Regions from separate parts of the Bacillus sp. Marseille-Q1617 genome, predicted to be linked through region 2. Evidence: predicted binding sites of a transcription regulator. Region 2 holds the regulator's gene; the other holds the start of a gene.
What was found. The regulator NrdR, encoded in region 2, represses ribonucleotide reductase genes. The targets are predictions, from matches to a motif close to AACACNATATATNGTGTT.
Positions count from the first base shown of each region.

Region 1: HWX64_RS18895 (vitamin B12-dependent ribonucleotide reductase) is a predicted target of NrdR. The motif match lies at 4,338-4,355, and genes of this name have one in related genera.

Region 1 covers NZ_CAHJXM010000003.1:321,821-329,957, forward strand. Annotated here, with positions in the region: gene gcvPA (aminomethyl-transferring glycine dehydrogenase subunit GcvPA) at 1-1,018, shown strand, start outside; gene gcvPB (aminomethyl-transferring glycine dehydrogenase subunit GcvPB) at 1,011-2,483, shown strand; gene HWX64_RS18885 (rhodanese-like domain-containing protein) at 2,725-3,108, opposite strand; gene HWX64_RS18890 (biotin/lipoate A/B protein ligase family protein) at 3,308-4,144, shown strand; gene HWX64_RS18895 (vitamin B12-dependent ribonucleotide reductase) at 4,493-7,057, shown strand; gene HWX64_RS18900 (patatin-like phospholipase family protein) at 7,445-8,137, shown strand, end outside.
Region 2 covers NZ_CAHJXM010000003.1:13,089-21,225, reverse strand. Annotated here, with positions in the region: gene HWX64_RS17350 (replication initiation and membrane attachment family protein) at 1-1,216, opposite strand, end outside; gene nrdR (transcriptional regulator NrdR) at 1,307-1,762, opposite strand; gene HWX64_RS17340 (cytosolic protein) at 1,845-2,225, opposite strand; gene speD (adenosylmethionine decarboxylase) at 2,382-2,762, opposite strand; gene HWX64_RS17330 (glyceraldehyde-3-phosphate dehydrogenase) at 3,265-4,293, opposite strand; gene coaE (dephospho-CoA kinase) at 4,805-5,410, opposite strand; gene ytaF (sporulation membrane protein YtaF) at 5,433-6,071, opposite strand; gene mutM (DNA-formamidopyrimidine glycosylase) at 6,143-6,973, opposite strand; gene polA (DNA polymerase I) at 6,997-8,137, opposite strand, start outside.

The DNA of each region.
Region 1 (8,137 bases), 310 kb from region 2:
TGAACTGCAAGCGATCTTTGAATTTCAGACGATGATCTGCGAACTGACCGGAATGGACGTAGCGAACTCCTCCATGTACGATGGCGGGACGGCACTAGCTGAAGCGGCCATGTTAAGCGCAGGACAGACGCGCCGCAAGAAAGTCCTGGTTTCAAGTACGGTTCACCCCGAATCGCGTGATGTATTGAGAACATACGCGAATGGGCAATACATCGATGTTGTGGAAATCCCCCATAACAATGGAGTGACAGATGTTGAAGAACTGAAGAAATTAATGAGCAATGAAATTGCAGCTGTCATCGTGCAGTATCCTAATTTCTTTGGCAGAGTGGAAGAGTTGAAAGCGATTGAAGAGGTGGCACACAGTGAGAAAGCCATGTTTGTGGTCTCATCCAACCCTCTTGCGTTAGGTGCCCTGACACCTCCGGGGAAACTTGGAGCTGATATTGTAGTCGGTGATGCACAGCCGTTTGGGATTCCAAGCGCTTTCGGAGGCCCGCACTGCGGTTATTTTGCAGTAAGTAAGAAACTGATGCGTAAAGTACCTGGGCGTCTGGTTGGTCAAACGGTCGATGAAGAAGGGCGGAGAGGATTTGTTTTAACCCTTCAGGCACGTGAACAGCATATCCGCCGTGATAAAGCGACTTCCAATATCTGTTCGAATCAGGCATTGAATGCCCTTGCTGCTTCAGTTGCCATGACTGCCCTCGGTAAGCAAGGCGTGAAAGAGATGGCGCTTCAAAACATCCAAAAAGCTCACTACGCGAAAAAAGCACTCAAGGAAAAAGGATTTGAGATTGCATTTGAGGGTCCTTCTTTTAATGAATTCATCGTGAAAGTGAATGCTCCAGTAAAAGAAATAAACAAAAAGCTGTTAGGGAAAGAAATAATCGGCGGGTATGACCTGGGGCTTGTCGATGATAGTCTGAAAAATCACATGTTGGTTGCCGTTACAGAACTTCGCAGCAAAGAAGAAATAGATGCATTTGCACAAGAATTGGGGGATTTTCATGAATAACAAACAAGATCAGCCTCTTATCTTTGAATTATCGAAAGAAGGACGGGTCGGCTACAGCCTGCCTGAACTCGATGTACCGGAAGTCGATGTTTCCGAATTGATTCCTTCCGACTATATCCGTACTGAGGAGCCGCATTTACCTGAAGTTTCAGAACTGGATATCATGCGTCATTATACAGCATTATCCAAGCGCAACCACGGTGTTGATTCCGGGTTCTACCCACTTGGATCCTGTACGATGAAGTACAATCCTAAGGTGAATGAAAATGTTGCGCGATTAAATGGCTTCGCTCATATCAATCCGCTGCAGGAACCTGAAAGTGTCCAAGGGGCTCTAGAGTTGATGTACGATCTCCAGGAACACCTGAAAGAGATCACGGGTATGGATGAAGTGACACTTCAGCCGGCTGCAGGGGCTCACGGCGAATGGACCGGTCTGATGATGATTCGTGCTTATCATGAAGCAAACGGCGACACGAAACGAACAAAAGTCATCGTGCCTGATTCAGCTCATGGAACAAACCCGGCAAGTGCAACTGTTGCAGGATTTGAAACGGTTACGGTTAAATCGGATGAAAATGGCCTGGTGGATCTGGAAGATTTAAAACGTGTGGTTGGTGAAGATACGGCAGCCCTTATGCTTACAAATCCGAATACATTGGGACTATTCGAAGAAAATATCCTGGAGATGGCTTCCATCATCCATGAAGCAGGCGGCAAGCTTTATTACGACGGAGCGAACTTGAATGCGGTATTATCGAAGGCAAGACCTGGAGATATGGGCTTTGACGTGGTTCATCTGAATCTTCATAAGACCTTTACGGGACCACACGGCGGAGGAGGACCGGGAAGCGGGCCGGTCGGAGTGAAAGAAGACCTGATCCGTTATCTGCCTAAACCGGTTCTTGTGAAAAACGGCGATCAGTTTGAATTTGATTACAATCGACCGGATTCAATCGGCCGTGTCAAACCTTATTACGGAAACTTTGGCATCAATGTCCGTGCCTATACGTATATCCGCACGATGGGACCTGACGGTTTAAAGGCGGTAACAGAAAATGCCGTCCTTAATGCAAACTATATGATGAGAAGATTGGCGCCTCATTTTGATCTTCCATATGACCGTCACTGCAAACATGAATTCGTCATCAGCGGTAAGCGCCAGAAAAAGCTTGGCGTCCGCACTCTCGATATTGCGAAACGACTGCTTGACTTCGGTTATCATCCGCCAACGATCTACTTCCCGTTGAATGTAGAGGAATGCATGATGATCGAACCGACTGAAACAGAATCCAAAGAAACACTCGATTCATTCATCGATGCCATGATTCAAATCGCAAAAGAGGCAGAAGAAACACCTGAAATCGTCCAAGAGGCACCTCATACAACTGTGGTCAAACGAATGGACGAAACCCTTGCAGCAAGAAAACCGATCCTGCGATACACTCCAGAACCGGCGCAGTAACCCTTTAATGCACCGAGGGACGGGCGTTTAGCGCAGTAACGTATGAAACAAAAAAAGGATTGCCGTCCCGGCAATCCTTTTTGCATTAATAAAAAAGTCTACCTGTTCTTTGAGAACTGGTTGCAGCTACAGCGGGTAGAGACCCGGGGTCATAAGCCAAAAACCCCAAAAAGGCAAAGAACGCCTTTCCGGGGTTTCCGTTTTATGCTTGTCGTCTCTAAACGAGCCGCCGCCGCTTTTCTTATTTTTTATGCTTGATTTTACCTGTCCACTTTTTGAATCCGCCCTGCAGCTGGTGAAGATCACGGTAGCCTTTGCGACGAAGCATCTGTGCTGCACGTGCACTTCTCATGCCGCTTTGGCAGTATAAGTATACAGGCTGATCGTTGCGGATTTCTTTCTGCCTCATTTTCATTTGGGAAAGAGGGATATTGCGGGCCCCTAGGATATGACCATTGTCAAACTCATTGGATTCGCGCACATCGATCAACTGAGCTTTCCGGTAACCGGCTTTAAACTCTTCCTCTGTCAATGTGTTGACCACTCTTTTTTGATTGAAGTACGTAAAAAGGGAATATGCGATAATTCCTCCAAGTACAACTAATAGAATAAATAAACCATCCATCTTGCTTTCATGCTCCTTTCTGCAAATGCACTATCTCCTATTATATTCATGATTTCCCTTAGAATCAAAAGAAATTTACTATTTAAAGCAAAGACTTTCCAATCTGTTTTTCTTTGTTTTTGGTAGAGGATTTGGTAGACTAGTAACGGATTGAATACATAGTGTTTTTTAGAAGCTGATAATAAAAGAGGTATGTCATATGTCAAAAGAAACATGGAGATTCATCGACTCAGGCAATTGTTCCCCTTCTTATAACATGGCGCTTGATGAGGCGCTTCTTGATTGGCACAGTGAAGGAAAGATTCCTCCTACGATTCGTTTTTATGGTTGGGACCCGGCGACACTTTCTGTAGGATATTTCCAGAAAGTTGAAAAAGAAATCAACATGGATGCCGTGAATGAACATGGACTGGGCTTTGTAAGGCGCCCGACCGGAGGAAGGGGTGTCCTTCACGATGAGGAGCTCACTTACAGCGTCATTGTGTCTGAAGATCACCCTGAAATGCCTAAAACCGTCACGGAAGCATATAGAGTCATATCTGAAGGAATTCTAAAGGGATTCCAGGGTCTAGGACTCGAAGCATACTTTGCTGTCCCGAAAACAGCCGAAGAGAGGGAAGGACTGAAAAATCCACGGTCCGCCGTCTGCTTTGATGCACCGAGCTGGTATGAACTTGTAGTGGAAGGCAGGAAGGTTGCGGGCAGTGCACAGACTCGGCAAAAAGGGGTCATCCTTCAGCATGGATCCATCCTTTTGGATCTGGATGAAGATAAGCTCTTCAGTCTGTTTAAGTATCCTTCCGAGCGGGTAAAGGAGCGTATGCAAAAAGCTTTCAAGAGCAAAGCTGTGGCCATGAATGAGATTTCTTCCGAGAGAATCACGATGGACATGGCTAAAGAGGCATTCAAGAAAGGTTTTGAAGATGGGTTGAATATTCATCTCGAGCCATATGTCCTCTCAGAGGAAGAAACACAATATGTAGAAACCCTGGCCAAAACTCGATATGAATCCGATGCATGGAATTTTAAACGTTAAAAAATTTTGTTTGGAGGAAAGCGATGCTTGTCGCTTTTTTCCTATTTTACCAACTATTTTTGAAGGTGAAAGTTTAGCAACTCTCAAATTAATAGATTTCCGTTTGAAATAGGAATATTATCTATGAGATTCTCCGGATTTCTATTATTTTCTGCTTATTAGGAGTTTGACAAATATATAAAAATCTGACCTCAACACAATATATGGTGTGTCGAAAAATATATTACACACCATATATTGTGTTTATTTATTGATTTTGGAATGAGCCTGTGATAACGTATTAATTGTTAAAGTTAAACAAGCTAATAAATGATAAATGAAATATTCAAGGTAGAAGGAGCTGTCTATATGACTGTTGCGTCGAAGAAAACGATGAAATTGAACAAAGAAAGATTGAATCAGGATATCGGATTGTTCCCCCAAGTGCATCCTGTCACCCCGGAAATGAATACCACACATAAAGGTGTATCCCGACTGGTTATGATCGACCGCTATTCTTTCAAAGACACTGAGAAGATCACCCTATCAGCAGGCGACTTTGTCGTATTGACAATCAAGGAAGATCCAAAATTCCCTGCCAGGGGGCTGGGCTTCATTACAGCCATCGATTGGGAAAACAAAAAAGCGGATGTCTGGATTGAAGAGGAATACAGAAGTGCGATCGATAAAACGCATGAAATCGAAACGGGCGTAGTGACACGTACACTGGATGTCATTGAAAAACCATTGGAAGTCTACTATGAACAAATTGCAAAGCGAAACGCAACAGGCTTGGCAGAAGTAGAAAAAACTCCTGAAAAGAAACAAGAATGGTTTGAAAAGTTTTATCATGAGCTCGTCAATTTGCATTTCGTACCTGCAGGACGCGTTTTGTACGGAGCGGGTGCGGGGACGGACGTAACCTATTTCAACTGTTATGTGATGCCGTTTGTTCAGGATTCGCGAGAAGGGATTTCAGAGCACCGCAAGCAGGTAATGGAGATCATGAGCCGCGGCGGCGGTGTCGGAACGAATGGATCGACTCTAAGACCGCGCAACACGCTGGCAAAAGGAGTCAATGGTAAATCCTCGGGATCTGTATCCTGGCTGGATGATATCGCGAAACTGACTCATTTGGTCGAGCAGGGCGGATCAAGACGCGGGGCCCAAATGATCATGTTATCGGATTGGCACCCTGACATCATCGAATTCATCATCTCTAAAATGCAAAATCCACGGATTCTGCGTTATCTATTAGAAAATACTGAAGATGAAAATATCAAAAAAGCAGCAGAAGATAAATTGAAGTTCACTCCCCTGACAGAACATGAAGAAGCGATGTATCAGGGAATCATCAACTATAAACAGATTCCGGGCTACGGCGGTTTCAACGAGAAGATCATCAAGAATGCCGAGGAAAAGCTGCGGACGGGCGGTACATACAGTGTACACAACCCGGAATTCCTGACAGGCGCAAACATCTCCGTCTGCCTGACAAGTGATTTCATGGATGCTGTCGAAAAAGATGAAGAATATGAACTGCGATTCCCTGATGTAGAGAGCTATGATGCCGACCAAATGAAGTATTACAACGAAAATTGGCACGAAATCGGTGATGTCCGCGAATGGGAAAAGCTCGGCTACAAGGTAAGGACATACAAGAAAATCAAGGCGAAAGAACTTTGGAACCTTGTCAATGTTTGTGCAACATACTCTGCAGAACCGGGAATCTTCTTTATTGATAATGCGAATGATATGACCAATGCGAAAGCATACGGTCAGAAGGTTGTCGCAACAAACCCATGTGGAGAACAACCCCTTGCACCATTTTCCGTCTGCAACTTGGCAGCCGTTAACCTGGCTCGATTCGCAGACAAAGAAACGAAGACCGTCGATTTTGAAAAATTGAAAAAAACCGTTGAAGTCGGTGTGCGCATGCAGGATAACGTCATCGATGCAACGCCGTACTTCCTGGAAGAAAACAAGAAGCAGGCGCTCGGTGAACGCCGTGTCGGTTTGGGTGTCATGGGTCTTGCGGACCTTCTTATCTATTGTGAAAAGGAATACGGGTCCGAAGAAGGTAACAAGCTTGTGGATGAGGTGTTCGAAGTCATCGCTACAACTGCTTACCGCGCTTCCGTTGAACTTTCGAAGGAAAAAGGAAGTTTTCCATTCCTGACAGGTGAAACGGAAGAGGAGACCGAGAGACTGAGGAAAGCCTTCACCAATACTGGCTTCATGAAAAAGATGCCTGAGGATGTAAGGGAAGACATCCTGTCTCACGGTATCCGAAACTCTCACTTACTGACGGTAGCGCCTACTGGATCTACGGGAACGATGGTGGGGGTATCAACCGGGCTTGAACCTTACTTCTCGTTCACCTACTACAGAAGCGGACGACTTGGCAAGTTCATTGAAGTAAAAGCGGATATCGTGGAAGATTATCTGAAGCGCAATCCTGATGCTGATGCAAACGACCTGCCTGAATGGTTCATTTCATCAATGAACCTTGCTCCGGAAGCACATGCCGATGTACAGTGCGTCATCCAGAACTGGATCGACAGCTCCATTTCCAAAACAGTTAATGCACCAAGAGGATATACTGTAGAAGAAGTACAAAAAGTGTATGAACGCCTGTACAAAGGTGGAGCGAAAGGCGGTACCGTTTATGTCGATGGAAGCCGTGATTCACAGGTGTTAACGCTGAAGGCAGAAGAAAACAGCTTTGACGAAGATGACGTTCAAGAAGAAGTAAAAACAGAAAACAAACCAATCGTGCTGCTGGATACCATCCAGGACGTACGTTCAACAGATGTAACGATAGGATCTGAAGTGGGGAATACATGCCCTGTCTGCCGTAAAGGTACCGTAAAAGACATGGGCGGATGCAATACATGTACCAACTGTGGTGCACAGCTTAAATGCGGATTATAAGCTTATTTTGAAAAAGAAGGGGACTATGTTCCTCTTCTTTTTTTGTGCGTGGATTCCGGCGGGCCCTTCTGCTTTTCTAGTGTCCAGCTGCAGCGGCTAGGCCCTCGAGGTCATAAGCTAAATTGGCCAAGAAGGCAAAAAGCGCCTTCACGGCCAATCCATCTTATGCTTGTCGGGCCTGAACGAGCCGCCTCCGCTTTTCTAGTGTCCAGCTGCAGGGCTTAGAGGCACATGTCATAAGCCAAATCGACCAAGAAGGCAAAGAGCGCCTTCATGGCCGATTCGTCTTATGCCACACGCCTCTACCAAAGCCCTTCTGCTTTTCTTGTTCTATTTTCAACTTTTTAAAATTAAAGATGTATAAAGAGCTTTGAAGGAGTGGAGCCTGTGGACATCGATGGAGTATTTTCTGGCGGAGGGGTAAAAGGGCTCGCCTTGATAGGTGCTTACCAAGCAATTGAAGAAAGAGGATTAAGAATCAAGAGGGTTGCAGGAACCAGTGCCGGCGCCATTGTGGCAGCTTTTATTGCAGCTGGGTACTCAAGCAGTGAGCTGAAAGATATTATGGAAGAAATGGATATCAAGAAGTTATTGGATACCAATGCATTCGTCTCGCTTCCCTTTATTAAGTGGTTCAGGATTTATTATCGGTTAGGATTGTACAAGGGAATAGCTCTTGAGAATTGGATCGAACAAAAACTTAAAGCACGGGGGATTTACACGTTCGCGGATCTTCCTGAAAAATCCTTGAGAGTCATCGCTTCCGATTTATCGAACGGGAGACTTCTTGTATTGCCTGATGATTTGGAGAAGTACGGAATTTCGCCAAAGACATTTCCGGTTGCACGAGCCATCCGGATGAGTGCAAGTCTCCCGTACTTTTTTGAGCCTGTGAAACTGCGTTCGCTCGAGGGCACCAGTTTACTTGTGGACGGAGGTGTCCTCAGTAACTTTCCGATGTGGCTGTTTGACAGGGAGAATATAAAAAAGGTTCGGCCGGTCATTGGGGTGAAGTTAAGTCATAATTCAATCGAGCGGCCGAAAAATAAAATCAAAAATGCAATCGAGTTGTACAATGCT
Region 2 (8,137 bases):
CCCATTCAAGGTATTGCTGATGCTCTCTTTTCGCGAGCTCCATTGCTTGTCCGGCTGTCGTCACTTTCTTGCGCGCCCAGTGTGAAGCAATTTTCTCCATATACCCTTTGGTGAGCTTCATATCAGTTTTCAACAACACATACTGGATGAGTACATTCATGACCCCGATCGGTAGTTTCTGTGACATCAATACTTCTTCCACTGCTTGAAGATCGGACTTGGAAGGATTGCTTCCGTTTGAAATATCGGCCAATACATCCTTGGGTGAAGTCGTTTCAAGATATTCGAGAAGCTCATCTTCCTTAGAAAGCGGCTTGTCCGTTTTTTTAACCTCTCTTGCAGACGAAACGCGTGCAGCCAAATCTGGAAGCTGATCCCCTGTTTGAAGCTGATACCAGTCCCTCGCTGCTTTTCTTAACATTTCGAGGTCAATTTCATCTTCCGAATCCATGGAGCTTAATACAAGGTTCTTCATTTGAATTGGATCGATCCCGTATAAATAACTTAGCTTAATGACCGTTTCTTTAACCTTCACAGTAAAAGCCTTTCTCGGTACCATTGCTTCTGAAAGGCCCGAGAGCAGTAATTGAAAATCAAAATCCACCTCATCCAGCGGCAGCCCGGATCCTTCCTGATATTGTATGAACTGCCTGCTTGAGTCAGTTTCAGCATCCGCATTTGCATCATGCTGAAGGAAATTTATATTTTGTTCTGAAGTGAAAACATCCTGAAATGAACGGGTGATCTCACTGTATTGATCCTTTTCGACAGTCTGATCGGTAAAGAAGTTCTTTAAACGCATATAATGGGTTCTGCCGATTTTTTGATAAAGATACACATTCAGCATTCCATCATGAAAGAACTCCTGGGGTGATAGCGGTCTCTGCAATTCATACACAAATCTGCGCTCCCCGCCGCTTTTTTTCTCATATACCTTTAAAAGACCGATACCCTCCAGCTTCAGCCTTGCCTCATATACTTCCTGGAGATTCACGGATAGAACGTTCATTAAATGATAATGAGCAGATTCCATGGACCACAGCCTATTTTCCTCTACCTCACCCCACAGACTCATGAACAGGCTGTAGGGGGCTGCACCGATTAACGGCTGATAAAGAAACGTGACAATCTTCCGGTCATAGTCCTGAAGCATTCCATTTGTCGCTACGGTGTAGTGATCGATCGGCTGTATTTCATTCCAATGCTTCTTCATCATCTGATTCTACCTTTCAAAATAATAAGTGTATGTAAAAGAGCCAAAGAATAAGAGAAAAAGAGCTAAAGAACGACTCTTCAGCTCACCACTTTACTCTTTTTTTATTAACTCTTTTAATTCATCTATAAATACGTTGATGTCCTTGAATTGTCGATAAACAGATGCAAAACGCACATACGCCACTTCATCGACTTTTGCAAGCTCATCCATCACCATTTCGCCGATTTTGACAGATTCCACTTCGGACGTTCCCTGGTTTCTGAGCTCCTTCTCAATATTCATCGAGATTTTCTCCAAGCTCTCCAGAGGTACAGGCCTCTTTTCACAAGCCTTGATTAATCCCCTGAGAATCTTTTCGCGGCTGAACTCCTCGCGAACGCCTTCTTTTTTTACGACAATCAACGGAAGCTCTTCCACTTTTTCAAATGTCGTAAACCGGAAATTACAGTCTTCGCATTCTCTTCGTCTTCTGATCGAGCGTCCTTCGTCAGCGGGACGGGAATCGACAACACGGGTCCCATTATGCTGGCATGACGGGCATTTCATAATATCAGCTCCGTTTTAACAAACTATTACTTTTATCTTATTAAAAAGCTGCCATTTAAACAAGCAAATGACGGTATTACCGTTATTTTACCTTTGTCAAATGACTGTTCAGTCTTCCGTAATAATGTCTGATTTGGGCTTTCAATACCGTATATGTACCAAAAATCTTTCCCTTATCCGCACTCACCTTGAAGTCGACTGCTGTTTCAAGGGGCCGGACAGTGATGACGGTTGCGACGATAAAAAGACGCGGAGTCCCGTTTTTACGGACCGTGATTTCTCCTCGTTCTTTTGATTCTGAAATGACCTCGTACTCTGAAGAAGAAAATAAGTCAAGAACAGCATTATATGCAGCGCCATGCATTGATTTATAATAGTGTGAACGTAATTCCGGATCTTCATGCTGATCGGATGTTTCACATTCTGATTGGAATCTTTTTAACAGGGTTTTCAATCCACTCATTTAACTGCCTCCCTTTATTTATCCTTATTTTACACGAAAAATGGTGAGATGGAAATTGGTGATGTGAAAGGCGGGGTGCTTTGAGGGTTTTGAAGGATGTGTGTGAATACATCAAAAAAGAGATGCACCATCATGCATCTCTTTACGTTATCGCTATTAAAGTGCTTGAGCCTGTGATTTTTTCACTTGAACAGGACCCATTCCCCGAGGCAGCTCGATTGTTTCACGAGTATCTGCGCCAAGAGCTTCTGCAATATATTCAGCAGCAATATTAGGGTCTAAATCACCGCACGTATAAACATCAATACTTGCATAACCATGTTCAGGAAAGCTGTGGATGGTTAAGTGTGATTCAGAAATGATCACAACACCGCTCACACCTTGAGGAGCAAATTTATGAAAGGCTACCTCACGGATTTCAGCACCTGATTTAAGTGCAGCATCTACAAACGTTTTTTCGATTCCTACAACATCGTTTAGCTTTTCGAAATCACAGCCCCATAGTTCTGCGATTACATGACGACCCATTGTTTCCATTGATCGTTTCCCCCTTTGACATAGTTTTTTTCGTCAAAATGAACGAATCCCTCAGCAAAATCTTAACTACCACGGGGGAAAGTTAGTCCGAAGAGGTCCTAACCCTTTAAGTAGCTAAATCAGTATTCATCTGCCATTAAGAAGTTCACGAAAAATAGTATACTTTGTTTAATATTCTTTTGCAATAAATTTATTAAAACTTTTTTGGAACCTTTTCCGCCGCTTTTGATTTCCGTGCAAGACTTCGCTTTCCGCTGGCGGCCGGTGAGCCTCCTCGTCGCTGCGCTCCTGCGGGGTCTCACCTGTCTCGCTTGTCCCGCAGGAGTCTTCGTCTTGCACTCCAATCAACCGCTGGAACCACCTAAATCCATTAACCTTTTATAAATGCTAACTCTAAATATTTTGGTCATTTCAAAACATAAATGGAAATAGCTAATCAAAAGAAAAGAACGCCCCCGGGAGGACGTTCGAGTGATTTTACTTATTGTTTTTCTTGGTTCTTTCAAACATTCACTTCAGTTTTGACATCCATTTTTGATGCCACATATTTAGCGAGGTCTACGACGCGGCAGGAATAGCCCCACTCGTTGTCGTACCATGCAAGAACCTTCACTTTGCGGTCGCCCATCACCATCGTCGATAATCCGTCAATGATGGCAGAGTGCGGGTTAGTATTGAAGTCAATGGATACTAATGGTTCAGTCGTGTATTCCAAGATTCCTTGCAGGGAACCTAGTGATGCTGTGATAAATGCTTCGTTGATTTCTTCTGCTGTCACATCTCTTTTCACATCCACTACAAGGTCAACAAGTGACACATTCGGAGTAGGGACACGGAGAGCCATCCCGTGCAGCTTTCCTTGTAATTGAGGAAGCACGAGCGATAATGCTTTTGCAGCTCCTGTGGTAGTAGGAATGATTGATTGTCCGCAAGCTCTTGCTCTACGCAGATCTTTATGTGGATTATCGATATTTTTCTGATCATTTGTATATGCGTGAACGGTTGTCATCAATCCATTTTCAATTCCAAATTGCTCATCCAGTACCTTTGCTACCGGAGCCAGGCAGTTAGTGGTACACGATGCATTGGAAATGATTGAATGCTCTTCAATATTTAATGCGCTTTCATTTACTCCCATGACAATCGTAACATCTTCATCTTTTCCTGGAGCTGTAAGGATCACTTTTTTAGCGCCGGCTTCCAGGTGAAGACTTGCTTTATCCTTGGAATTGAATTTCCCGGTTGCTTCGATGACAATATCGATGCCCAGTTCATTCCACGGTAATGCCTTTGGATCACGATTACTTAATAGTTGAACTTTCTTTCCATTTACGATGATGGCATCGTCTTCTGTCAGTACTTCTGCATCGAACGTGCCATGATTTGTGTCATACTTAATCAAATGAGCCAGTGTTGCAGCCGGGTAACTTGCGTTAATCGCTACAACCTCTAAGTTTTCTTCCAAAATCGCTTTTCTGAAAACCATTCTTCCAATACGTCCAAAACCGTTAATCGCAATTTTCGCCTTCATAAATCCGGCTCCCCTCTATATTAATGTTATACTTATATGTTTATTAACTAAAAATAGTATAACATATTTAGAGAAATAGTTAATAAGTAATTTGCGGATTTTAAATGTTTTATTATTCTGACAAATATATATTCCGTTTTCTATTGAAAAATGACGTTTACGATAATAAATACCACTTCAATACCGCTGTTGATTTCCGTGGAAGACTTCGCTTTCCGCGGGCGAGCGTGGGGCCTCCTTTCCTTATTCCCAGGAAAGGAACTGTCCAGCTGCAGGGCTTAGAGGCACATGTCATAAGCCAAACCGACCAAGAAGGCAAAGAGCGCCTTTCAGGCCGATCCGTCTTATGCAGCACGCCTCTCTTCAAAGCCCTTTCGATTTTCTGATAGGAGTCTTCGTCTCCCAATCCAATCAACAGCTGGAACTAGTTACAATGATAAGAAACTTTATTTGAAAAACAAAATACAAAACAAAAACCGACAGGATTAACCCATCGGTTTAACGTTAAGTATTATGGTCTCAAATCCCAATCATTTATAACCTTCTCGAGCTGCCTTTCGGTTTCTTCTATTGTTCCGTTGTTGTCTATGACGGCGTCGGCGAGACCTACTTTGTCTTTGAGCGGGAATTGGGAAGCGATTCGGGATGATGCTTCTTGTTCGGTGAATTGGTTTCGTTTCATCAGCCTCGATAATTGGGTTTCTTCATTTACATATACGACGATCGTTCGATCCACCATCCATGTCAGGTCACTTTCATATAGAAGTGGAATATCCATGATGATGGTATGTTTTCCTGACTCGATGGCCTGATCCTTTTCTGAGAGCATCATGCCGCGTACTGCTGGATGGACGATTCCATTCAGTTTTCTTCTCATTTCTTCATTATGAAAGACGATATCGCCAAGTGTTGCACGGTCGATTGTTTCGTCTTCTTTGTGAAGAATGCTTTTCCCGAATTCTTCGATGATCGCGAGGTACGCCGGCTGCCCGACCTCGACCACCTTGCGGGCGGCAAGGTCGGCATCGATCACTGTGTACCCGTTTTCTTTGAGCATACTTGATACGGTACTCTTGCCGCTCGCGATCCCGCCTGTTAAACCTATAATGATTGCCATGATTGCTACACTTCCTATTCTCTTAAAAACGTAAAATCCCTATAAGTATCAATAAAACACCCGGCAGGAAAGAGACCCGTTGGACCCACTTTATATGGGAAAAGAACTGCCCCATTCTCAAGCCTGAAGATAAGAAAATAAAGCTCATGCAAAGAATCGCCACGGCTAATACAAGAGGGGAGAAATCCAATAGAGCCGCTCCGATTCCAGCTCCGAATGCATCCAGTGAGAGTGCGATCCCGAGCATGAATGCTTCGATTCCGGTAATCGTCCCTGAACGGTCAAAGTCCGCTGTCAATGGCCTTCTCAGAATTTGAATGACCAATCCGATGGACTTGATTTCAAAATTGATCAGTGTTTTCTCTTCCGAAGGGTGATGTTCAAAATCTTTTTGCGGTCTGAAAAACTGATACAGGACAGCTACTCCAATCGCGACAAGGATGAGCCCGCCTATTCTGCCGGCCCAAACCGGGGTAATGAATGATTGAATGGCCCTGCCCACCATCATGGCCGCCAGAAGGGAACTTGCCGAACAGATGGAGATGATACTGATTGATTTTAAAGGAATTTTCACTTTTCGTAATCCGTACGTTAAACCGGTGCTAAAGCTATCAAGACTTACAGCAAATGCAAGCAGTAACAAGGAGAATGTTTCAGTCATCTAAAAGCCCTCCCAAAAATCATTACAATACTATATGGCAAGGGCTTATCAGATGTTAAATGTCTTTAGGCTTATTTAGCTTGCTGGCAGCGGGGACAATAGTGTGTCCCTCTGCCCGCTGACACTTTCTTTTCAATGGGAGTGCCGCAAACTCTGCATTCCTCGTCTTTTCGGCTGTATACAAACAAGTTTTGCTGAAACATCCCCATTTGTCCCTGTGAATTCACATACGACCTGATCGTGCTGCCGCCCATCTCGACAGCTTCCTTGAGCGTCTCTATGATGCAGCGGTGTAACTCAGTCACTTCTTTTTTCTTAAGCGATTTTGCTTTTCGATCGGGATGAATCCCCGCACGGAACAATGCCTCATCCACGTAAATATTCCCTAGGCCCACCAATACCGACTGGTCCAGCAGGGCAGCTTTTACAATCCGCTCCGTTTTCTTTAGTTTCTGCTGGAGGTATTGAGCGGTAAATTCCTTATCAAAAGGTTCAGCCCCCAATTGGAGCAGGGGCCGGTGCAGGAGTTCTTCTCCTTTTTTAAAAAGATGCATCGTTCCGAATTTACGGACATCCCGGTATCTGAGCTCTGTGCCATCGGTAAAATGAAAAATGACATGGGTATGTTTTTCTATTGGATCACGCTCATCATACAGGCCATATTTGCCTTCCATTCTCAGGTGGGATACGAGTGCCACTTCGTTCATATCGAAAATCAAAAATTTCCCTCTTCTCCTCATTTCAAGTATTTCTTGTCCCGTGAGAGCATGTATGAATTCTTCGGAAGCTTCTGGATGTTTGATCATTTTTGGCCAGAAAACAGACACTTCCTTTATCTTTTTTCCGTTGACAAGCATCTCCAATGTTTTTCTGACGGTTTCAACTTCAGGAAGCTCAGGCATATCGGGCACCTCCTAAGACTTGGTTATTTGGCATCGTACCAGGTAGGGCCATACGAATAATCGACTTTGAGAGGGACCTCGAGTTCCATCGCATTTTCCATCACTTCCGGTACAATTTTTTTCAATGTTGCAATTTCATCTTCCGGAGCTTCAAAAATCAGTTCATCATGCACTTGCAATAAAAGACGTGATTGAAGGTTTTCTTCCTTCAGACGGGCTGCCATATCAATCATCGCCTTTTTGATGATGTCAGCTGCGCTGCCCTGAATCGGTGTATTCATGGCTGTCCGCTCTGCAAAACTTCGCAGATTAAAGTTTCTGCTCGTGATTTCAGGCAGATAGCGGCGGCGGTTCAGCAGAGTCGTAACATACCCCTTCTGCTTTGCCTCCTGAACAATATCATCCATATACTCTTTTACTCCAGGGAAACTTTCTAAATATTTCTTGATGAATTCTCCGGCTTCCTTACGTGTGATGTCAAGACTCTGTGAAAGTCCGTAGTCACTGATACCATATACAATGCCGAAATTGACCGCTTTCGCATGACGCCTCATATTGGATGTCACTTCATCCTTTGAAACACTGAACACATCCATCGCTGTTTTCGTATGGATATCCATGTCATTCCGGAACGCTTCGACGAGTTTCTCATCTCCTGCGATATGAGCAAGCACCCTGAGCTCGATTTGAGAATAGTCTGCCGCGAACATCACCCAGCCTTTTTCGGATGGGATGAAGGCCTGACGGATCTTCCTTCCTTCCTCAAGCCTGATCGGGATATTTTGAAGGTTCGGATCGATCGAACTTAGTCTCCCTGTTTGTGTCAATGCCTGATTGAAACGTGTATGAATCTTGCTTGAGTCTTCATGCACTACCTTCAAGAGCCCTTCAAGGTATGTGGATTGAAGCTTTCCTAATTGACGGTAGTGAAGAATATAGTCAATGATTTCATGCTTTGATTGGAGCTTTTCAAGTACATCCGCGGATGTTGAATATCCTGTCTTCGTTTTCTTGACTACTGGCAGTCCCAGATTCTCAAAGAGGATGACGCCAAGTTGCTTCGGTGAGTTGATATTAAAACTTTCACCGGCCAACTCATGAATCTTCTTCTCCAGCTCTTCAATCCGGTTTCCAAGTTCTTCTTTCATATCGGTTAAGCGCTGT